DNA from 3 places in the Lentisalinibacter sediminis genome. Region 2 is predicted to be linked to each of the others. Evidence: riboswitches for the same ligand, from Rfam matches in the RefSeq annotation. Region 2 holds a riboswitch; each other region holds the start of a gene.
The links. A riboswitch is a leader RNA that binds a small molecule or an ion and turns the genes downstream of it on or off. The one in region 2 is predicted to bind cyclic di-GMP.

Region 1 (7,307 bases), on a different contig from region 2:
TGGAGCCGCCCTTGCCGCCGCCCATCGGCAGGCCCGTCAGGCTGTTCTTGAAGGTCTGCTCGAAGCCGAGGAACTTCAGCACGCTCTGGTTCACCGTCTTGTGGAAACGAAGGCCGCCCTTGTAGGGGCCGATCGCGCGGTTGAACTGCACGCGCCAGGCCCGATTCACGTGCACGTTGCCACTGTCGTCTTCCCAGGTGACGCGGAAGACGATGATTCGGTCCGGCTCCGTCATGCGCTCGAGTATGCGCGCCTGGCGGTAGGCGCTATTGGCATGGACCAGCGGCATCACCGAGCGGGCGAGTTCACAGACGGCCTGGATGAATTCGGGCTCGTGGGCGTTGCGCTTCTCCAGCCCCTGCATGAACGCCTTCAGCATCCTCTCCGGTTTAGCACTGTCCATCGTCCGGCCTCCTTCTCCCGGTTGCTTGACGGCTGCGGTCACGCGGTACTATACCAACAGGCATACGGATACGCGGCGGAAGCCGGGACAAGGAGAAGGTTATGAACATGGACAGGAACTGGCCACGAAACGTGCTGGCCGCAGCGGCCATACTGCTGCTCGCAGGCTGTGCCGCCACCGGTCCGCGGGAAGCGAAGCCCACCGATGTCGCCGCCGATGATCCGGAGGCGGTCCGTTGCGTAGTGCTGATGCGCATCGAACGCACAAAGGTCATCGATGACGAGAACATCTTCTTCTACATGAAGGACGGCACGATCTATCGCAATCAGCTGCCGCGCGCGTGCCCGGGACTCGGCCGGGAAGAGCGTTTCATGTACAAGGTGCCCACCGGGCGCCTGTGCGATCTCGACGTCATCACGGTGCTGACCGATTTTGCGGGAGGCCTCAGGCCCGGGGCCGGCTGCGGTCTCGGCAGTTTCCATCCGGTGGACCCGGAAGAGGCCGATGAGCTGATCGAGATCCTGCAGCGGGACGAGTAGGGGGCTTCAGGCCGGCGACTCCGCCGGCGGCGCCTCGTCGTCGTCGGTGAGCCGGAACGGCTGCGGATGCTCCGCGAAGATCCGTTCCATGAGACGGGTTTCCCGGTCCTCGATGGTCTGCAGGAATTCCTCGGCGCCGCCCATGGCCCGGAAGGCCCTGAAGCCGTCTTCCAGGAAGTCGTGCAGCGCACCGAAGCCCGCCAGATGGGCCGGGCCGTGTGACATGCGGATGAGGGTATAGATCATGGGCAGTTTCACGAGGCGCTCCAGGTCCCGGCCGGCCTCGAGGATGAAACCGATCTGGCGCTCGCGGTCCTCCCGGCGGCCGACTGTGCGGTAGGCCTCGGCGTAGCTCTCCTCGTCGATCGCCTTGCCCGCGCCGAGCGCCCGCGTCATCTCGCCGTCGAGTTCCTGGCTCAGCACCTCCAGCTGCACGGCCATCCGCATCGACTCCTGGGCCTGGGCGGGCAGCATGCGCTTCAGGATGGGCGAGGCGCGTTCGAGCTGGGTGTCGCGGGGGAGGTAGTCCTTGTCGGTGTAGAGCTCCTCCAGGAAGAACTCGACGCCGGGGCGATAACGCTCGCGCTCCTGCAGGTCCGCGTAGGTTCGCTCCAGGCGGCCCGCCTGCCAGCGCTGCAGTGCCTGGAGTTCCTCCTGGAGGCCGGGATCGTCGCTGAACTGCGCGCGCAGGCTGCGGTTGCGCACCAGCAGCTCGTCCAGGCTCATCCGGCTGATTTCTTCTCCGCTCATGTCTCCGATATAGCGCCGCCGGCGCCCGGCTCAACCCGCGCGCATTGTCCCGTTTTTACGCGGGTCTTGCCAATGGCGGCGCGACGTCCACGTCAGAACGGCTTGGTCGCGCCCAGAAAGGCCACGGAGGCGATGCCGATCCAGTACACGTAGGCCATGCCGCGGCCGATGGCGAGCTCCGACGCCAGCCGTTGCTCCAGCGCCGGATTCGGCCCCTTCTCGGCGAGCTCGCGGAAGATCGGCACCCAGTGGCGCATGATGAATCGCAGCCCGAGACCGATCACCAGCAGCAGGCTGTAGACAAGCACCTTGGTGGAGTACCAGTCCGCGCGGAAGGGCCAGTCCGTGACAAACGACCAGATAGCGGCCAGGAACAGCGCAGGGATGACGACGTAGCGGATGGCCTCGTCGATCTTGGTGAGCCGCAGCCCCCGGTCCGTATCCCGGTACACGAACGCGGCCCAGGTGAGCGACAGCCACGCGAAGGCGAGGATCCACACGATCCACAGCCAGCCACCGCCGTAGTCGTGCACTCCCAGGTTGAAGCCCATGTGCAGGCCGAGAGGCAGCAGCAGGATGATGCCCGTGCGGGCGAGGATATCGATCCGGTAGGCGGTCTCCATATGCCGCCGGCGCTCGTCCAGTGAAAGTTTCGGATTCGCCACGTTGTAGGACGTCTGGAAGACGCCCCATTCACCGCCCAGCCAGTAGACCATCGCAAGGATGTGTAGCCAGCGCAGGACGGACTCCGGATTGATGTACATCGCTCTCCCCGATTTCTTCTTCCCGGACTCTTGACGGTTACCCACGGCATTTAAGCAGCATCGGGGAGGGCCCGGCATAGTGGCAAACCGAAGGCGCCTGGCCCTGCAACGGCGGGTCAGGCTGCCTCGTTCGGCACGGAAAACGCGCGGCGATTTGACATCATGCCGTGCCGGAACCTGTCGGGCTCTGCCCACGATTGACAGTCTGTCGGCACCGTGCGACGCTCGGCCCTCGTTTGAAAAAGGCACACCGTTCGAAAGGGCGGGTCGCAAAGCCACCGGTCCCCGGCCGTTGCCGGGACAGCGGAGCTGCCAGACGGAAGCGCGATTCGGCGTTCTGCCGCGCGCGCCCATCCGGGCCATCCTCCGCTCATTCCCGCTCCGGGACCGATGACCGGCAACGTGCCGCAGTCCGTTGGCGGGATCCGTCCCGCGGAGGAACGACACCGATGAGAGATGCAGCCAGCCACGACCGGGTCCGCGACTGGATCCACCGCGATGTTCGATCCGGCACGTCACGGCGCGCCGGCCGCCGCACGCCGGTGCTGCCGGTGCTCCAGCCCGAGACGCCCGAGGCGCTGCGCGATCTGCTGCAGACGGGGTCGGGCCTCCCGGCACCGCTCCGTCCGATGGGTGCCGGCAGCGCGTCGACGCCCTGCTCGGCGGCGGAGGGCGGCACGGTCATCGATATGACGGCCCTCGATGGGGTGCTCGAGATCGGTGACGAGCACGTCACCGTGCAGGCCGGACTCCGGTTGCAGCGCCTCGCCGACGAACTGGGGGGCTACGGGCTCGAACTGGCCGGCGGGCATGATCTGATGGGCCGAACGGTCGGCGGGGCAGTGGCCGGCGCCTGCATCGGGCCCGGCACCGGCGCCGGCACCCGTCTGTTCTCCAGCCAGGTCGTCAGCATGAAGGTCGTGACGCCCGAGGGCGGCGAGCTCACCGTCGACGCGTCCCGCCCGCACCTGCTGGACATGTTCCGGCTGAGCTACGGTCTGCTCGGGGTCATCCACGAGGTGACGTTGCGGGTCCGGCCCATGAGCCCCTTCACCATCCGGCGGCGGCGTTGCAGCACGGCCGAGCTGGCCGCCGTCACCGACCGGCTGCTGGGCTCGAGCCTTGGCCTGCGCTTCTACCTGCTGCCGTTCCGCGATCAGGTGTATCTGGAACTCCGCCGCAACGGCGACGAAGACACCCAGGTCAACCGCCTGTTGTGGAAGATCAAGGACTGGGGCGAGAGCACGATTCTGCCGGCGATGACCAACTCCATGTCCTGGATCGTGCCGATCCCGGCGCTGCGCTACGGCATGATCGACCGCATCAACGGTGCGGGGCAGACGCTGTTCAGCGCCCCCGTCCACGCCGGCAGCGCGGCGGTAGAGCAGGGCGGTGACCGTGCAGGGGGGCGGAGCGGCCGGCGGCTCGCGTGTTCCAGCTGGTGTTTCCCCGCGGCCGAGTTCCCGCTGATCGTGCAGGCCTACCGGGAATTCTGTCGGGACTACTACGCCCGTACGCGGTTCCGCTGCGACATGCCCACCGTCGGCTACCGGCTTGCCCAGGACCGCAGCGCGTTGCTCTCGCCCTCGTTCGACGGACCGGTGTTCGTGCTGCGGGCGGTGAGCACGCCCCGTCCGCAATGGCAGGATTTCGTGCTCGAGTTCGCCGATTTCGCCGAGAAATGGAACGGCATCCCGTTCCTGGACCAGACGGACGGACTGTCGACCGCTCAGGTCGCCGCCTCGCTGGGCAGCCGGCTCGAGTTCTTCCGCAAGATGCGCCGGCGGCTCGATCCCGACGGGCGCCTGCTCAATCCCTACCTGGCCCAGTTCTTCCTCTAGAACCGCGGGGGGGGGCTACACGAGAGCGGCGTGCGTCAGCCGTAGGTGCGGTCGAGGTACTCCACGATATCGCCGGACTCCGCCAGCTCGGTGTCCGTGTTCGGATCCACCAGGTAAGGGATGGAGACGCGCCCGGCGCGGGACTTCAGTGCGCGGCGGTTCTCCAGCTCCGGCTGGCCTTCCATGCCCAGTGCGTCGCGAACGACGGGCGGCACCCAGTCGCTCGCCTGCGTCCGGCCCGCCGAGCGCAGGATATAGGGGATCTCCAACTCGCACAGCCGCTCGCGCACGACACGCGCGAACGGGCTCGACTCGAAGCTGTAGAGCTCGAGCAGCCGTTCCGGACGACTGCCGGAGGGGCGGGCCCGGGTGCCCGCGGTGAAGCGCGGGATGCCGGCCAACGTGGACGAGAACTTCTGCAGGCTCTGCGCCTGCCAGCGCAGGGGTACGTCGCGCCGGCCATAGGTGACGAACAGGTACTCGATGATATCCGCGGACTCGTACATGCTGGCTCCCGTGTTCGGGTCCACGAGGAACGGGAACTGCGCCTTGCCGCCTCGGGCCAGAACCTCGGGCCGGAAGCGCTCGCCACCCTTCGGGCAGGGATAGATGACCGCATCCAGATCCAGCTCTGTCAGCACTTCCCGGACCAGACGGCAGAACGGGCAGCCCTCGAACTCGTAGAGCTCCAGCATCTTCTCCGGCTTGTCCAGAGCCGGGTGGGCCTGGATGCCGTTGAAGCCGCGCAGGAAAGAGGTGGCGGTGGAGGAGAGGACGTCTAGCGTGCGGTGGATCATCGGGACTCCCTCGGTCGTGGCGGGGCAACGGTGGAACGCGATGATGCGGCCGCGGCCCGGCGGACGCAATACGATACCGCCGCAACCCGGATTCGATTGCGCTTCTTCAATGCCCGCGCGGGCAGGGGGGCCTAGCGTAGCGCCATAGCATTCATCGGGAGGAATCATGCGAACCACGGCTCTCTTCACCGCGACGTGTGTCCTGCTGCTCGCGGCGGGACAGGCGACGGCAGAAGACAAGAAGATGAATGAATCGCTCGACCTCGTGTCGGGCCCGCCGCAGCAGTGCCTGAGTCTGCTCCGGATCGAGCGTTCCGAGGTGGTCGACGATCGCAATATCCTGTTCCACATGGGCAACGGCGACATCTACCGCAACCAGTTGCCGTACCGGTGCACCGGGCTGTCGCTGCACGACACGTTCATGTACCGGACCTCGCTGAACCAGCTCTGCCATATGGACATCATCACGGTCATGCAGAGCATCGGCTTCGGCCTGTCACCGGGCGCTTCCTGCGGCCTCGGCCATTTCTACCCCGTAACGGAAGAGCAGGCAGAGAAGCTCAGGGAGATGGCGGGCAGCTAGCAACCCCCGGCAACTCGGGCAATCGGCTGCCGGGCTGGGACGGCTCACGACGAGCGTGACTCCCCGTCCTGTCGGCGGTCGTCGGCCTGCGGCTCTTCCCGCCTGCGCCGCCGGCGCAGGACGAAACTCATGCCGAGGGTGACGAACAGGATGCCCAGGATTGCGATGAGAGGCAGGATCAGGGCGACGGGAACGTAATAATTGCTAATTTCCATTGGCGGGACCCTAGCCCGTACCGCCTCCGGCCTACATTGCGGATTCTCAATACGCCCGTCCCGCGGCCCGCGAGACGGGCCCGGCCTGCGTCAGTCAGCGTTTCACGACGATCCTATACCTCCATTCCGGTATTGGTAGCGGCACCGCCTGCCGCCACACTGAACGGGCGGGACAGACGAGTCGCTGCGGCGAAGGGAGGATCTGTCCCCGGAATCAGTATGAATCGCCTCAAGGGGACGCAAGGGGACGCGGGAAAATGTCCGGAATGATGCAGATTGTCGATACGGTCGACACGAGAGAGATAATCCCCGAGAACCGGCTGTTACGGGACTCGGGCGACGGAGACCCGACCGCGGGAGCGAATGGCACTCCCGTCTCGGTGGCCTCCGAGAGACATTTCGAGCCAGAGACCATGTTGCTGCGCGAGGGAAGCCAGGCCTCGAGTGTGTACGTCATTCGCGACGGCCTCGTGAAGCTGGTGCGGCACCTGCCCAACGGCCGAGCGCGCATCGTGGGACTGCACGGGCCGGGCTCCGTCCTGGGCATGCCGGTCGCGGAGGGGGACGAAGCCGTGTCTCCCCACAGTGCGGTCACACTGGGGCATGTGGACGTTCGATGCTGGCCGGCCAGCCACCTGCGGCGTCTGCGCGACGAAAGGCCGCACCGCTACATCGAACTGCTGGAGTCGTTACACGGGCATATCCGCCAGGCAGATGTGTGGATCACGGAGTTCTCGACCGGCCGCATCAGGAGCCGTGTGGCGCGGCTCATCCTGTACCTGGAAAACCTGGAGGACGGCCTCGGGGACGGCGAGGTGGAACTGCTCACCTGCCAGGACATGGGCGAGGTGCTCGGCGTGACGCCCGAGAGCGTCAGCCGCATCGTGGCCGAGCTGAAGCGCGACGGCATCCTGCAGGCAGTGTCGCCAGAGCGGGGCGAACACCTCTGCTGCGACCGTAAGAAGCTGCGTGCGCTCGCGCGGGATTGAGCTGTCACCGGCTACTGCCGGCTTAACCACGCCAGCAGCCGACACACCGCCTCCTGGTCCGGTAGCGTGAAGGGCGCGATGGTCGACCCGGGAGAGCGTCCGACCGAGATTCCGATACCGCGTTCGTCGATTGCCGCGAACCCGTCCTCGTCCCTGATGTCGTCTCCCACATAGACCGGGACGACCGTGTGATCCTCGGCGAGGTCGAGGATGTCCAGCAACCGCTGCAACGCGACACCCCGGTCCCAGGCGATGCCCTCCGCAGATTGTGGCCGGGGCTCGCGGCGTCCGTCCGGCAGCTCCACGTCCCGGCCGTCACTGGCGGCGTAGACGATGCCGGGCACGTCGAGTTGGCGGCGCAGAGCCTCCAGATCGCACTCGCTGATCACCGCGGTCGGGTAGCGGCGGGCGAGCCGAGCGAGGGTC
Region 2 (7,307 bases):
CGATGCGCAGCACGCCGGTGCCGAGGGTGAAAAACGGCGAAACCCGCCAGTGCGGCCAGGTCTGGTGCACGATGCTCACGTTGGCCATCCAGCCGTCGGAGAAATTGCCGAGCAACTGGGTGCCCCACAGCTCCAGCGACAGGTTCGGCGTGAACGAGTAGCCGAGATAGCCGCTGATGACGTTGGCACCACCGAAGTCACCGGTGAGCCCGCCGGACTCCCAGCGCCGCACCAGGTATTCCTCCCGGCCCGTGGTCTCGAACTCGGCCGGCGTACCCGCCTCGTCCAGCGTCATCAGCATCTCGCGCTCGTGCACCCAGCCCTCGCGACCGCGTGCATCGCGCACCTTGAACCATTCGGTGCGCCGCTTCAGCAGTTCCACGGCATCGCCGCGCTCGACCACGTTGAACACGGGATAGCCCCGCCCCGGCCCGGTGTGCATCTCCAGAAAGGGCTCGGCCACGGTGACCTGACGGTAAAGCTCCTCCGCCTGCGCGCCCGTCGCGAGCGCGCAGCAGAGGAGCATCGAGAGCAGTACCGCCAGCGGTCTCATGGCATCAGTTTTCCGGCGCGTCGAACGGGTTGTTGTAATACTGGGCGCCGACGTCCAGCCACTCCGACAGCAGCTTCAGCTCGGCAGGCGTGAGCCAGCCGGCGTGGCTGCCGCCGGCGGCAAAGCGGTCGAAGAAGCGCCCGGAGGCATTGGCGCCGGCGGTGCGCATGCTCGCCGGAACCGTTACCGGCTCGAGGATGGGATCGCCGGTCTCGGGGTCGATGCCCACTTCGACCAGTCGGTCCACCAGCGCGCCCATGTCGAGGATCTGCTCGTTGTCCGCGGCCAGCAGCTCGCGATACGCGTTGAAGTGATCCGGCTCGTCCGGTGAAGCACCGTCGGTCAGCTCGAGCTGGCCGTCCGGCACCTTCAGCTGCCCCATCGCGTCCGTGCGGGTGTGACAGGTGATGCAGGTGTTGTCGGCCTCCGGGATGCCGTCCTCGTCCACATCCACTATCCGCGGCTTCGACCACAGCGGATGGATGTGCGCCTCGTAGTTGATCACCGCGCGGCAGGTCGCGCTCCAGTCGCCGATGCAGTCGGGCGTGGTCGGCGCCAGGGTCTCCAGACCGGACTCGCCGGGTATCACGGTGGGGCCGTAGCGCCAGGCGAACGCCTCGTCCTTCGCCCGGCCGGCCGCGACCTCGTCGGTCCAGACGTCCTCGTAGACGATATCTAGGGACGGCTCGATGGCGGCGCAATCGGTGGCGCAGCTGCTGCGCGCCCGCACTTCGGCCATTGTCTCGCCCACGTCGGCGAACAGTGCCGGATCGGTGTTGGGGAACGGCTGCCCGGTCACCTCGGCGCCTTCGTTCAGCACGGGGTACGCGTCCGCGCGGCCGTGGGACTCACCACTGGACGGGTCGTGACAGCCGGCACATTCCATCAGCTGGCCGGGCCGCAGCTGCAGCCAGTTGTTGTGCCGCGGTCCGATGCGCCGGCCCTGACCGTCCACGATGCTGACGCCGAAGGCCACGTTGGCCGGCACCTTGATCATCACCGAGCCGTCCGGCTCCACCTCGGCGTAACCGACAATCTCGCGCATGCCCTGGGCGGCGGAGACGCCGAAGGCACTGTTGTCGAAGTCACGCACGTCCTCGTCCGGAATGGAGACGGCCTTCACCACGCGCAGGAAGCGCGCTGGCCGCTCGCTCGCGGTCGTCTGCGCCGGGTCGGCGAGCACGTCGATGCCCGCCCCGGAGGCGTCCTGGCCGGCGACGTCGTAGACGCTGCGGATGTGGATCACCGCCGCACCCTCGGCCGCGATGTCCGGATCCAGGGTGAAGGGCTCGGAGTCGTCGAAGATCACCGGCGGCGTGCCGGTGCCCGGCTCGGCGGCGACGATGTCCGTGTACATGAAACCCTCTTCGGGGGCGACGACCGGCTGCTGGGTGTCCCCGCTGCGGTCGTAGATCCAGATGCCGTACAGCGGCGGCGCCTCGACGAGTGCCGGGTCCACCAGGTTGTCGTCGGTGCACGGCACGATCCTGAGATCGACAGGATCCTGCAGGCGGCACTGGCTCCAGCTCACCAGCAGGCGCTGGGTGCCGTCGCGCAGCGGGAATACGGAATTGTAGCGGCCGCCCGGTGAGGGGGCGTCGTCGTCGATCAGCACCTCGTTGATGGTGGCCGCCGCCTGCGCCGGGCCGGACAGCACGCCGATGTTGTCTCGGTTCGGCTGGGTGTTCTCGATGTAGTTGGCGACGTCGATCTCTATGATGTCGCCGCCGCCCCCGGCACCGTCGAAGGGGCGCAGCAGGGCCATGACGTTGCCGTTCGGCAGCTCGCGGGGACGCAGAAACTGCACGGACTCGCCGCCGCTGCCGGTATCGTGGCTGTTGGCGCCGTACAGCAGCTCCAGCGCGGCTCCGTCCGGATTCATGCGGTAGAGATGGATGCCGTCATTGCCCGGCGCGTTGTCCCAGCGGCTGAACACTACCTGGCCGTTGGAGAGCACGGCGGGATCGAGGTCGTGGCTCTGGTTGAAACTCACCTGTCGGATATCGGTGCCGTCTTCGTTCATGACGTGCAGCACCAGCGCGGGTACGTTTCGGTCCTCGTCGAGTGCCGCGAACTGGGGCTTGCCCTCGTCCAGCAGCACGGCGCCGGACTGGCGCTGGCGCGTGGACGAGAAAACGATGCGCCCGTCCGGCAGGTAGGCGGGGGCGAGGTCGTGGCCGGACTCCGCGACGATGTCCGAGGTGATGATACGCCGCAGCGTGTCGCCGGGTATGTCGTACTCCCAGACGTTCCAGGTCGGCTGGTCCTCCTCGTCGGCGCCCTCGATGAACTGCGCACGCATCGCGAACAGCACCCGCGTGCCGTCGCGCGATACTTCCAGGTCGCGGATGTCGCCCAGGCCTTCGGTGATCTCTCCGGTAACGTTGACGTCGGCGGTGCTGGGCGAGGCCCGGTCGCGCACGTAGAGATCGGCACCGATATCGAAGGTCACCGGTTCGCGCACGTCGAAGTCGGTCGGGTCGCCGTTGTCGTCGACCGGGACCGGCCGCTTCACGTAGGCGATGGGGAAGTCGAGCACGACAGGGTCGGGATCCTGCCCGCTGCCGAAGCCGATACGGCCTTCACCGCTGCCGCCGCCACCGCAACCCGCGGCGGCCACCACCGTGCAGGCGACGGCGACGAGAGCCGCCTTGGCCGGCGCTCTGCGATCATCTGTCTGCGTCGTGCTGTTCATGGGACATCCTCTTTCCTGCAGCCGTCACGCGATGCACTCCTGCGATCACTGCGGGAATGCTGCAGGCGCCCTGCACCGCCGGTCTTCCGACACGCGGCCCGAAGACTCGCGGCCGGCCGTGACCAATGGTGGACAGGGGCCTCACTGCATTCTGTTAACAAGATCACAAATCCATGGAGATCGTTGCGCGCGCGTCCTGATACTTGACGAGCGGCGGAGTATAGGGACGCCTTCGGCACGCGCGTAATGTGGAATTTCGGCGACAGCGAAAGCACGCCGGCACCCGTGCAACGACTGCCGCGAGGTGACACAGGCCCTGTCACACGGACGCGCCCTGTCGTCGTTCGGCGACAAGCCGAAACGCGCTTCTAATCAAGCAGTTGCCCTCCGGACGTCGCCGAAGTGTCGATTTCCGCCGACAAGCGGTTGACATATGTCGGCCGGGAGCCGCTTCCCGAAGCATGCGCAAAACCCTGTTTCGTATGGATAAAGCACTTTGTCGTGAATTGCGCCGCGAACTGGCACGCCGCTTGCAACCCCTCTTCGCGACAGTAGCCGGCCGCGGGGGAGCACACGTGACCGGAGTCCCGAAGGACTGCGGGACTTGTGAATGGAGTCACGGTGGCCCTGTCGGCGATCTGCGAGCATCGGACGCTTCGAATAGCGCGACGCGCACGCAGGGCTTCTGAAAAGGGCAAACCCGGCGAAAGGCGGGGACGCAAAGCCAGCGGTCTACGGATTCACGTCCAGGACGGCGAAGCTGCCAGGAGCGACAGCTGACGATCAGCAGGGATGATCCCGCAGGGACGTCCTCCGCTCCCGACGGTCTTCGCCCCCTGGCAGGAAGGGAAGACGGAAACGTATGAGCAGGATCGTCATGAACGCACCCATGAACGTACAGAAGCAGTTCGCGCACGCGCTTCCGCGCCGCGCCCTCCTTGCCATCGCCTGCCTTGCGCTCGCGCTGGCTGCCACGGCCGAAGCGGGTCCGCGGGAACAGGCCAAGCGGCTGCACGACCGTCTCGCCGGCGTACCGCCCACCGAGCAGGTGCTGGCCGGCATGGAAGCCGACATTCTCGCCGGCAACCCCATCGCGGCTGCGGAGACGGCCATGGAGAACAGCGCCTTCTATAACGTGACGCTGAAGAACTTCGTGACGCCCTGGACTAACCGGGACCAGACGGTGTTCGCGCCGCTGAACGACTACACCGCCACGGTCATCGGCATGATCCGCGACGACGTGCCGTTCAATACCGTGCTCTCCGCCGACATTCTCTACGTCGGCGACAGCGGTCTCGGGCTGCCCCCCTACTCCATGTCCGACAACGCTCATTACGAGGCCATGGAGCAACAGGGCATCGACCTGAAGACCGCGCTGGTACAGACCAGCCAGTCCGCGGTGACCGACCTGCCGGCCTCCGCCACCGCCGGCGTGGTCACCAGCCGCGCCGCCGCCGAGGCCTTCTTCATCGCCGGCACCAACCGGGCGATGTTCCGTTTCACGCTGATGAATCACATGTGCAACGACCTGGAGCAGGTGAAGGACGGCTCGCGCTCGCCGGACCGCATCCGCCAGGACGTCTCGCGCAGCCCGGGCGGCGACAGCCGCGTCTTTCTGAACAACTGCGTGGAGTGCCACGCGGGCATGGATCCGCTGGCGCAGGCCTATGCCTACTACAACTTCAACCCGGACACCGGCCGCATCGAGTACACCGAGGGCCAGGTGCATCCCAAGTACTTCAATAACGACGCCAACTTCCCGTTCGGCTTCCGCACCCCCGACGACCGCTGGGACAACTACTGGCGCCAGGGGCGCAACGCCGGGCTCGGCTGGGATCCGTCGCTGCCGGGCAGCGGCAACGGCGCCAAGTCACTGGGCCGGGAGTTCGGCGCGAGCGACGTCTTCGCCGAATGTCAGGTGAAGAAGGTGTTCGAGGCCGTGTGCTTCCGCCAGCCCCAGGACGCAGCCGATCGGGCCGCTCTGGACAGGATCACCGGCGTATTCCGCGCCGACCAGTACCGCATGAAGACGGTGTTCGCCGAGACCGCCGTGCACTGCATGGGCGAATGAGGAGTTCGGCAATCATGGATAGGAACAATATGATCTCTCTGCCCGCCCGCGCTCACCTCGTCGTCGCCCTGACGGCGGCCGCCGCACTGGCCGGCTGCTCCAGCGGTGCCGACGTCGAGGAGAATCCGGTAACGAGCGTCGCGCCGTCACCGGACTACACGGGCCCGGCGCCCGCCACCGACGACGTGCAGTCGTTCAAGATCGAGGTGTGGGACAACGTGCGCACGGACAACCGCTGCGGCGCCTGCCACGGCACCGGCGGCCAGACGCCCACATTCGCGCGCACGGACGACGTCAATCTGGCCTACGAGGAGGCCAACACCATCGTCGACCTGACCTCGCCGGCCGACTCGCGCCTGGTGACGAAGGTAGCTGGCGGCCATAACTGCTGGGAATCCAGCGACGCGGTCTGCGGCGAGATCCTGACGACCTGGATCACCAACTGGGCCGGTGATGCCGCGGGCGGCGGCAAGAACATCGATCTGGAAGCACCGGTGGAGAAGCAGCCTGGAGCCAGCAAGAGCTTCCCGGACGACAGCGGCGCCCTGTTCGGGCAGACCGTGCACCCCGTCCTCATGGAGTACTGCGCCGGCTGCCACACCAGTGCCGCAGCCACGTCCCAGTCGCCGTTCTTCGCCGAAGCGGACGTGGCCGCCGCCTACGATGCCGCCAAGTCGAAGATCAATCTGGACGACCCCGCAGCGTCCCGCTTCGTCGTAAGACTGGCCAGCGAGTTCCATAACTGCTGGAGCGACTGCTCGGCGAACGCGGCGGAGATGCAGTCGGCGGTCGAGGCCTTCGCCAATCAGGTGACCCCCACCGAGGTGGATCCGGCGCTGGTCCTGAGCCGCGCGCTTGCACTGACCGACGGCATCGTCGCCTCCGGCGGCAACCGCTACGAGCGCAACGTGATCGCGCTGTGGGAGTTCAAGACCGGCCAGGGCGACACCGCCTTCGATACCAGCGGCGTCGAGCCGGCGCTGAACCTCACCATCAGCGGCGACTACAACTGGGTCGGCGGCTGGGGCATCGCGCTGCGCGAAGGCAAGGCCCAGGCTACGACCACGGCCAGCCGCAAGCTGCACGACCTGATCAAGGGCACGGGCGAGTATTCGATCGAGGCCTGGGTGGTACCTGCCAACGTCGTGCAGGAAGAGTCCCGGATCGTCAGCTATTCCGCCGGCACGACCGCGCGCAATTTCACGCTGGGTCAGACCCTGTACAGCTACGACTTCTTCAACCGCTCGGATGCCACCGACGGCAACGGCGACCCGGCACTGACCACCTCCGCCGCCGACGAGGACTTGCAGGCCACCCTGCAGCACGTCGTCGCGAACTTCGACCCGGTGGAAGGCCGCAGCATCTACGTGAACGGCGTCCACACCGACGACATGGACCCGCTCGGCACCGGCGGCAGCATCGCCGACTGGGACGATACCTTCGCCTTCGTCCTCGGCAACGAGGTCTCCGGCGACCGGCAGTTCGCCGGCACGTTCCGCATGGTCGCCGTCCACAACCGGACGCTGACGCCGGAGCAGATCGTGCAGAACTTCGACGTCGGCGTCGGCGAGAAATTCTTCCTGCTGTTCGGTGTGAGCCATCTGATCGACGTGCCCGAGGCCTATGTCCTGTTCGAAGTGGCCCAGTTCGACAGTTACTCCTATCTGTTCACCAAGCCGCACTTTCTGAGCCTGGACGATACGGCCACCTGGAGCGGCATCGCGCTCGAAGGCATGCGCATCGGCCTGAACGGCGGCGAACCGGTCGCCGGCCAGGCCTACAAGACCGTCTCCGCGACGCTGTCGAGTGATGCGGCCACCGCCGACCTCGGCCAGCCGCTGGCGGACGTGGGCACGATCATCGAGCTGCAGAAAGGCCCCGAGTCGGACGAGTTCTTCCTGACCTTCGAGGTGCTCGGCGCGAATACCAACGTGCGCACCGAGCCGACGCCGCTCACGCCGGCCCCGACCGACCGCGAGCCGTCGCCG
Region 3 (7,307 bases), 120 kb from region 2:
TGGTGCAGACCGTCGGACCAGCGCCGGCCCGGCATGGTGCGGCCGGTGAACTCGTCGACGATGACGATCTCGCCGTCCTTGACGATGTAGTCGACGTCGCGCTGATACATGGCATGCGCGCGCAGCGCCGCCATCAGGTGATGCATGAGCTTGATGTTGCCGGCGTCGTAGAGACTCTCGCCGGGCTGTATCAGCCCTGCCTTCGTCATCAGCTCCTCGACGTGCTGATGGCCGTCCTCGGTGAGATAGACCTGCTTCGTCTTCTCGTCCGGCATGTAGTCGCCCGGGCCTTCTTCCTCCTCCTGCTTGACGAGCTTGGGCACGAGCTTGTTGATCTTCTCGTAGAGTTCGGTGCGCTCCTCGGAGGGGCCGGAGATGATCAGCGGCGTGCGCGCCTCGTCGATGAGGATGGAGTCCACCTCGTCGACGATGCCGTAGGCGAGCTTGCGCTGGGCCCGGTCCTCGGTGGAGAACGCCAGATTGTCACGCAGGTAGTCGAAGCCGAGTTCGTTGTTGGTGGCGTAGGTGATGTCCGCGCCGTAGGCCTCGCGCTTCTCCGCCGGCGACTGACCGCTGCGGATCACGCCCACCTCGAGCCCGAGGAAGTTGTACACGGGGCCCATCCAGGCCGCGTCACGACTGGCCAGGTACTCGTTCACCGTAACGATGTGCACCCCTTCGCCGGTGAGCGCGTTGAGATAGGCCGGCAGGGTCGCGACCAGCGTCTTGCCCTCGCCGGTTTTCATCTCCGCGATCTTGCCCTCGTGCAGCACCAGCCCGCCGATCAGCTGCACGTCGAAGTGGCGCATGCCCACCGTGCGATCGGCCGCCTCGCGCACGGCGGCGAAGGCCTCGGGGATGAGGCTGTCCAGCTTGTCGCCGTTGGCGAGACGCTCGCGCAACGCCGGCGTCATGGCCGCGAGTTCCTCGTCGCTCTTGTTGCGGTACTCGTCTTCCAGCGCGTTGATGGCCTTGACGAGCTTCGAATACGATTTGACCAGACGCTCGTTGCGACTGCCGAATATCTTTGTGAGAAATGCCACTGGGTTATCCGTCCTGAAACGCGCTCTGATACGCGAAAGAGCGCCGTCGGCCGTCGCGGCGTCGGCGCTCGATTGGGGTTCGCCCGAAAAGGGCTATCCTTAAAACGGTTATTCTAAGGGCAGCGGGTGCGCTGCGTCTAAAAAGGGCGGGCGTCGGGGGCTCAGCTGCCGCTGGCGCGAATGTATTTGAGCGGGTTGACCGACTTGCCCTCGTAGATGACTTCGAAATGCAGGTTGGGCCCGGTCGCCCGACCGGTCGCTCCCATGTGCGCAATAATCTGTCCTTTCCTGACTTCATCACCCACATTCACGAAGTTCTCGGCGTTGTGCGCGTAGCGCGTCACGTAGCCGTCGCCGTGGTCGATCTCCACCATCTGGCCATAGCCATAGCGCTTGCCCGAGTAGGTGACCACGCCGGCGCCGACGGCGACGATCTCCGCGCCGGCCTTGCCGGCGAAATCCACGCCCTTGTGCCATGCCTGCTTGCCGGTGAACGGGTCCGTGCGCCGCCCGTAGTAGGACGACAGCCAGCCGGACTTCACCGGCCGCCCTTCCGGCCTGATCTGCTCGTTGAGATTGCGGGTCAGGAGCACACTTTCAAGTACACCGAGCTGCTTTTCCCGATCGCTCAACTGCTGGGAGAGCCCGTCCAGCGACGTCAGGATGTCGGCGACGCCGCCGCTGCCGAATTCTTCCGGCTCCTCCGGGCCGCCGATGGCGGGCGGGGACTCGAAGTCGAATTCGCCGTCCTGCAGCTCGGCCATCTCGGTAAGACGCCGCCCGAGCGCGTCCAGCCGGATAACGTGGGCGTTCATCTGGCCGAGCCGGATCGCCAACGCATCCAGTGTTTCTTCCGTCTCGCGCCGGGCCGCCTCGATCTCGCGCCGCTGCCCGTCCAGTTGCTCGGACATGGCGCGGAGTTCGGCCGTATCCGCCTGGGTGCCGTGCTGGCGCGCGAAGAAGTATCCGCTACCGAAGACCGCTGCCGCGAATACACCGACGATAGTGCCGGCGATGGCGAGGGTGAGCGGCGCGCCGAGGTCGATCTGGCGAACGCCCGTACGGCGGCGGCTGAATATGACGAGATTCATCGATTGCAGTCCCGATTACGAGTCGGATCCCGGTCCGAAAAGCCGTTCCAATAACACCACCGACCGGGAATTGTTGGTCGCTCTTGTTCCGACCTGTGACCGACGAACCCGCTGGCTCCGGAGCAACTGCCCGGCTTGTGCAGCAATGTCGGCTTCAGTCTAATGGTCATCCCGGCAACCCCGCTGTCCGGGGCTCGGGACCCGCGGACCGGAAGCTTTGCGTCCCCGGCTCACACCGGGTTTGCCCTGATCGAGATCGTCAATATGCATAATGAAGACCGGCAGATCAAGGAATTGCATGCGCCGGAGGGGTCCTTCACGGTCAATCTGTGAGCCGGTTAACATCCACGCAAGCCATGAACGAGAAGAAGCTCGGCAATCTGCTCTCCCGTCCCGACAGCCCGCTCGCGGGCATCGTCGAGCGCGCCCGGGCCATGGAGACGCTCACCGCGGCCGTGCGGGCCGCGCTCTCCGAGGACGCGCGCGCCCACTTGGTCTCTGCCGCACGAAGGGACGATGGCACGCTGGTTCTGGTCACCGAGTCGTCCGCGTGGGCGGCGCGCCTGCGTTTCGCCGCCGACGAGGCGCTGGCCGCGGCACGGCGCTACGGCGTGACCGCCGAGTCGGTGAGCGTGCTGGTGCGCCCGGAGCGCGAAGGCCCGGAGCACGAAGACTCAGGGCGCGAAGACGGCTAGCCGCTCAGGCGAATACCGGGCTCGCGTAGGAGATCGGTGCCTTGCGGCGATCCTCGAAGGTGACCGGCTGCCACGCCGACTCGTCCTCGAGCAGGCGCCGCAGCAGCAGGTTGTTCAGCTCGTGGCCGGAGCGGTAGCCGCTGAATTCGCCGATCAGGCTGTGACCCAGCAGATACAGGTCACCGATGGCGTCCAGGATCTTGTGCTTGACGAACTCGTCGTCGTAACGCAGGCCGTCCTCATTGAGGATGCGGTAGTCGTCCAGCACGATGGCATTGTCCATGCTGCCACCGAGGGTCAGGTTGTTCGCCCGCAGCGTTTCGATGTCGCGCATGAAGCCGAACGTCCGCGCCCGGCTCACCTCACGCAGGAAAGACGTCGTGGAGAAGTCGATGGAGGCCCGCTGGGAGTGCTTCTTGAACACCGGATGATCGAAGGCGATCTCCAGGTTCACCTTGAAGCCGTTGAACGGCCGGAATTCCACCCACTTGTCGTCCTGCTCGATGCGCACCGGCTTGCGGATGCGGATCAGCTTCTTCGGGGCATTCTGCTCCTCGATGCCCGCCGACTGCAGCAGGAAGACGAACGGGCCTGCGCTACCGTCCATGATGGGCACTTCCGGCGCGCTCAGGTCGACGTAGCAGTTGTCGATACCGAGACCGGCCAGCGCCGACATCAGGTGCTCGACCGTCGCCACACGCACGTCGCCGTCGATCAGCGTCGTGCCGAGCGTCGTCTCGCCCACCCGGTGCGCTTCCGCACGGATCTCGACCGGCTCTGCCAGATCGGTCCGGCGAAAGACAATCCCGCTGTTCGGCGCGGCCGGGCGCAGCGTCATGTAGACCTTGCGGCCCGAATGCAGACCGACTCCGGTCGCGCGGATGGCCGTTTTCAGCGTTCTCTGTTGCAGCATGGCTACATTTCCCGACGCGGCCCTGCCCTCTCCCCGGCACGACCGATAATAATGGCGATCCCGCGGAAACTGCCGCTGAATCACGGATGTTCACTGGTTGTAGTCTGCGCAGCCCGCGGTTCACCCACCGCCTGACAACGCACCTGTTGCGCGAAAGCAACGGTGTATGCCCGGAAAACCCGTCGGCAAAAACACCGGTTTTCAGGCAGTTACGACCGTTGCTTCACAACACCAACGAATAAAGATATCACAGCGTTTTTTTGCAGTGCAAGAAAAAAGGGCCGGGGCGACCCCGTCCGTGGGTCGCCCCGGCCGAGCGGAGGCGGCAGCGGTCAGTCGGCCTGGCGGCGCAGGAACGCCGGGATGTCCAGCAGATCCTCCTGCAGCCCCAGGTCGCTGATGCCGTCACCGACGGCACGCTTGCGCTGCACGGTCGGCTTCTCGAGCTCTCCATAGTTCGGCTCGGTGCGTGCGGCACCGGAGCGGCGCACCACCCGCATGGGCGTGCCGGCGGCCATGGCCGGCTGACCGAGCCCGGTGGCCACGACGGTCACCCGGATGGTGTTGCTCATGTCGGGATCGATCACCGTGCCGACGACCACCGTGGCATCGTCGGAGGCGAATTCCTTGATGGTGTTGCCCACTTCCTGGAACTCGCCGATGGACAGGTCCATACCCGCGGTGACGTTCACCAGGATGCCGTTTGCGCCGGCCAGGTTGATGTCCTCCAGCAGCGGACTCGAGACGGCCGCCTCGGCCGCTTCCCGCGCACGGTCCTCGCCGGACGCCGCGCCGGAGCCCATCATGGCCATGCCCATCTCGGCCATCACCGTACGCACATCGGCGAAGTCCACGTTGATGAGGCCGGGCCGGGTGATCAGCTCGGCGATGCCCTGCACGGCGCCCTGCAGCACCTGATTGGCCGCGCGGAACGCGTCCAGCAGGGTGGTCTCGCCGCCGAGAACCGTCAGCAGCTTCTCGTTCGGGATCGTGATCAGCGAATCGACGTATTTGCCCAGCTCGGCGATGCCCTGATCGGCGATCTTCATGCGCTTCGAGCCTTCCATCCCGAAGGGCTTGGTGACCACGGCCACGGTCAGGATACCGAGCTCCCTGGCCACCTGGGCCACCACCGGTCCTGCGCCCGTACCGGTGCCACCGCCCATACCGGCGGTGATGAAGAGCATGTCGGCGCCCTCGATCACCTCCTGGATCCGGTCCCGGTCCTCCATGGCCGCCTGCCGGCCCACGTCGGGGTTGGCGCCGGCGCCGAGCCCTTTCGTGATATTGCAGCCGATCTGCAGCGCGGTGCGCACCTCGGCATTCTTCAGCGCCTGGGCATCGGTATTGGCGCAGATGAAATCCACCCCTTCGATGCCGGCCTCCACCATGTGAGCGACGGCGTTGCCGCCGCCGCCACCCACGCCGATCACCTTGATGACCGCGCTCTGGCTGTATGCATCCATCAGTTCGAACATGTCGCTTCCTCCGCTCTCAACATTCCAATGTCGTTGCTCTCAGTACCTTCAGCCGGCAGCGCCGCCGCCGGCATCCGCTCTCTAGAAATGGCTCTGGAACCACGCACGCATGCGCGCCAGCACCTCTTTCAATCCGTTGCCCATCGGCACCTCGTTCTCCTGCCGGGTCAGGTTCTCGTAGCCGTACAGCAGGAGCCCGACGCCGGTGGCGTGTATCGGGTTGCGCACGACGTCCGACAGGCCCTTTACGTACTGGGGGATGCCGAGCCGCACGGGCATGTGGAACACCTCTTCGGCCAGCTCCACGGCACCCTCCATCTTCGCGCTGCCGCCGGTCACGACGATGCCGGCGGCGATCAACTCCTCGAAGCCGCTGCGCCGGAGCTCGTCGCGCACCAGGGTGAACAGCTCCTCGTAGCGCGGCTCCACCACCTCGGCCAGGGTCTGGCGGGCGAGCCGCCGCGGCGGCCGGTCGCCCACGCTCGGCACCTCGATGGTCTCGTCCGGATTGGCGAGCTGGGACAGCGCGCAGGCGTACTTGATCTTGATGTCCTCGGCGTACTGGGTGGGCGTACGCATCGAGACCGCGATGTCGTTGGTGACCTGGTCGCCGGCGATGGGGATCACGGCGGTGTGCTGGATGGCACCGCCCAGGAAGACCGCGATGTCGGTCGTGCCGCCGCCGATATCGACGATGGCGGCGCCGAGTTCCTTCTCGTCCTCGGTCAGCACCGAATAGCTGGAGGCCAGCTGCTCGAGCACGATGTCGTCCACCTCCAGGCCGCAGCGCTGGACGCACTTGACGATGTTCTGGGCCGCACTTTCCGCGCCCGTCACCATGTGCACCTTCGCCTCCAGGCGCACGCCGGACATGCCCACCGGCTCGCGGATGCCCTCCTGACTGTCGATGATGAATTCCTGGGGCAGGATGTGGAGGATCTTCTGGTCGGCCGGAATGGCCACCGCCCGCGCGGCGTCGATGACGCGCTCCACGTCGCTCGGGCTCACTTCCTTGTCCCGGATGGCGACGATGCCGTGAGAGTTCAGGCTGCGCACGTGGCTGCCGGCGATGCCAGTGTACACCGAGTGAATATCGCAGCCGGCCATCAGCTCCGCTTCCTCGATGGCGCGCTGGATCGAATGCACCGTCGACTCGATGTTCACCACGACGCCCTTCTTCAGGCCGCGCGAAGGATGCGAGCCGATGCCGATCACCTCGATCTCGCCGGCCTCGGAAAGCTCGCCCACGATCGCCACCACCTTCGACGTGCCGATATCCAGTCCGACGATGAGGTTCTTGTCCGTCTTCCTGGACATCTAGCCCGCCCCCCTGGCCGCCACGACGGCTGACTCGGCCGAGTCCCGGCTCGCCCAGGCCGCTTCCTTCCAGCCGATGGAGAAACCGTTGGAGTAGCGCATGTCGATATGTGTGATGTCTCCCTCCCTGGCCGTGACCATGTCGACGACCGTCTCCAGAAACAGCGCCAGGCGCTCATCCACCGCCCTGCGGCCGAGCCGGACCTGGATGCCGTTGGTGAGCGTCAGCTGCCAGGCACCCCGGGCGTCGAGCCGGACGGCAGCCAGGTCCAGGCCGGCCTCGATCAGCGGACCGCGCACGGCGAGGTAACGGGAAGCCACCTGAGCCGCGCTGCCCTCGGGCCCGGACAGCCGCGGCAGCTCCGCCGGGACGTGGCGCGCTTCGGTGAGGAACAGCTCGCCGCGCACGTTCAGCAGCCCGCTCTCGCCCCAGCGCGCCGCAGGCACCTGCTCGCTCACCGCCACGCTGAGTTCGTCCGGCCATTCGCGCCGCACGCTGGCCGCGTCCACCCAGGCCAGCGCCTCGAGGCGGCGGCGCATCGCGCCGAGATCCGCGCTCAGGAAGCCGTCCCGCAGCCCTTCGGCGATGGCCTCCTCGATGCGGGCTTCGGTCACCCGCTGGAAAGGCGCGTCGATGGTCACGGCGCGGATCGGCCGGTCGAGGGCCAGCGCGCTCAGCTGATAGGTGGCGCCGATCAGCGCCAGCGCGCACAGCGCCGTCAGGATCCCGGTCACGGGGATCTGCGATAGCTGCGGCAGCTTCAGCTGCA

Region 1: linked by a shared signal. The riboswitch ahead of ACJMKX_RS02020 (FAD-binding protein) and the one ahead of ACJMKX_RS15595 (hypothetical protein) in region 2 are both predicted to bind cyclic di-GMP.
Region 3: linked by a shared signal. The riboswitch ahead of ACJMKX_RS16135 (M23 family metallopeptidase) and the one ahead of ACJMKX_RS15595 (hypothetical protein) in region 2 are both predicted to bind cyclic di-GMP.

What each region holds. Positions count from the first base shown of each region.
Region 1 is NZ_JAPDRF010000001.1:410,895-418,201, forward strand. Features, by position in the region: gene gdhA (NADP-specific glutamate dehydrogenase) at 1-403, opposite strand, end outside; gene ACJMKX_RS02005 (DUF6491 family protein) at 505-942, shown strand; gene ACJMKX_RS02010 (FFLEELY motif protein) at 949-1,692, opposite strand; gene ACJMKX_RS02015 (hypothetical protein) at 1,785-2,456, opposite strand; cyclic di-GMP riboswitch class I at 2,691-2,773, shown strand; gene ACJMKX_RS02020 (FAD-binding protein) at 2,906-4,297, shown strand; gene ACJMKX_RS02025 (glutathione S-transferase N-terminal domain-containing protein) at 4,333-5,094, opposite strand; gene ACJMKX_RS02030 (DUF6491 family protein) at 5,261-5,677, shown strand; gene ACJMKX_RS02035 (hypothetical protein) at 5,722-5,892, opposite strand; gene ACJMKX_RS02040 (Crp/Fnr family transcriptional regulator) at 6,159-6,881, shown strand; gene ACJMKX_RS02045 (HAD-IA family hydrolase) at 6,893-7,307, opposite strand, start outside.
Region 2 is NZ_JAPDRF010000007.1:125,600-132,906, reverse strand. Features, by position in the region: gene ACJMKX_RS15605 (SH3 domain-containing protein) at 1-553, opposite strand, end outside; gene ACJMKX_RS15600 (HzsA-related protein) at 558-3,248, opposite strand; cyclic di-GMP riboswitch class I at 3,932-4,016, shown strand; gene ACJMKX_RS15595 (hypothetical protein) at 4,111-5,319, shown strand; gene ACJMKX_RS15590 (LamG domain-containing protein) at 5,334-7,307, shown strand, end outside.
Region 3 is NZ_JAPDRF010000007.1:243,120-250,426, reverse strand. Features, by position in the region: gene secA (preprotein translocase subunit SecA) at 1-1,043, opposite strand, end outside; gene ACJMKX_RS16135 (M23 family metallopeptidase) at 1,205-2,134, opposite strand; cyclic di-GMP riboswitch class I at 2,305-2,390, opposite strand; gene ACJMKX_RS16130 (DciA family protein) at 2,491-2,829, shown strand; gene lpxC (UDP-3-O-acyl-N-acetylglucosamine deacetylase) at 2,834-3,742, opposite strand; gene ftsZ (cell division protein FtsZ) at 4,075-5,220, opposite strand; gene ftsA (cell division protein FtsA) at 5,302-6,537, opposite strand; gene ACJMKX_RS16110 (cell division protein FtsQ/DivIB) at 6,538-7,307, opposite strand, start outside.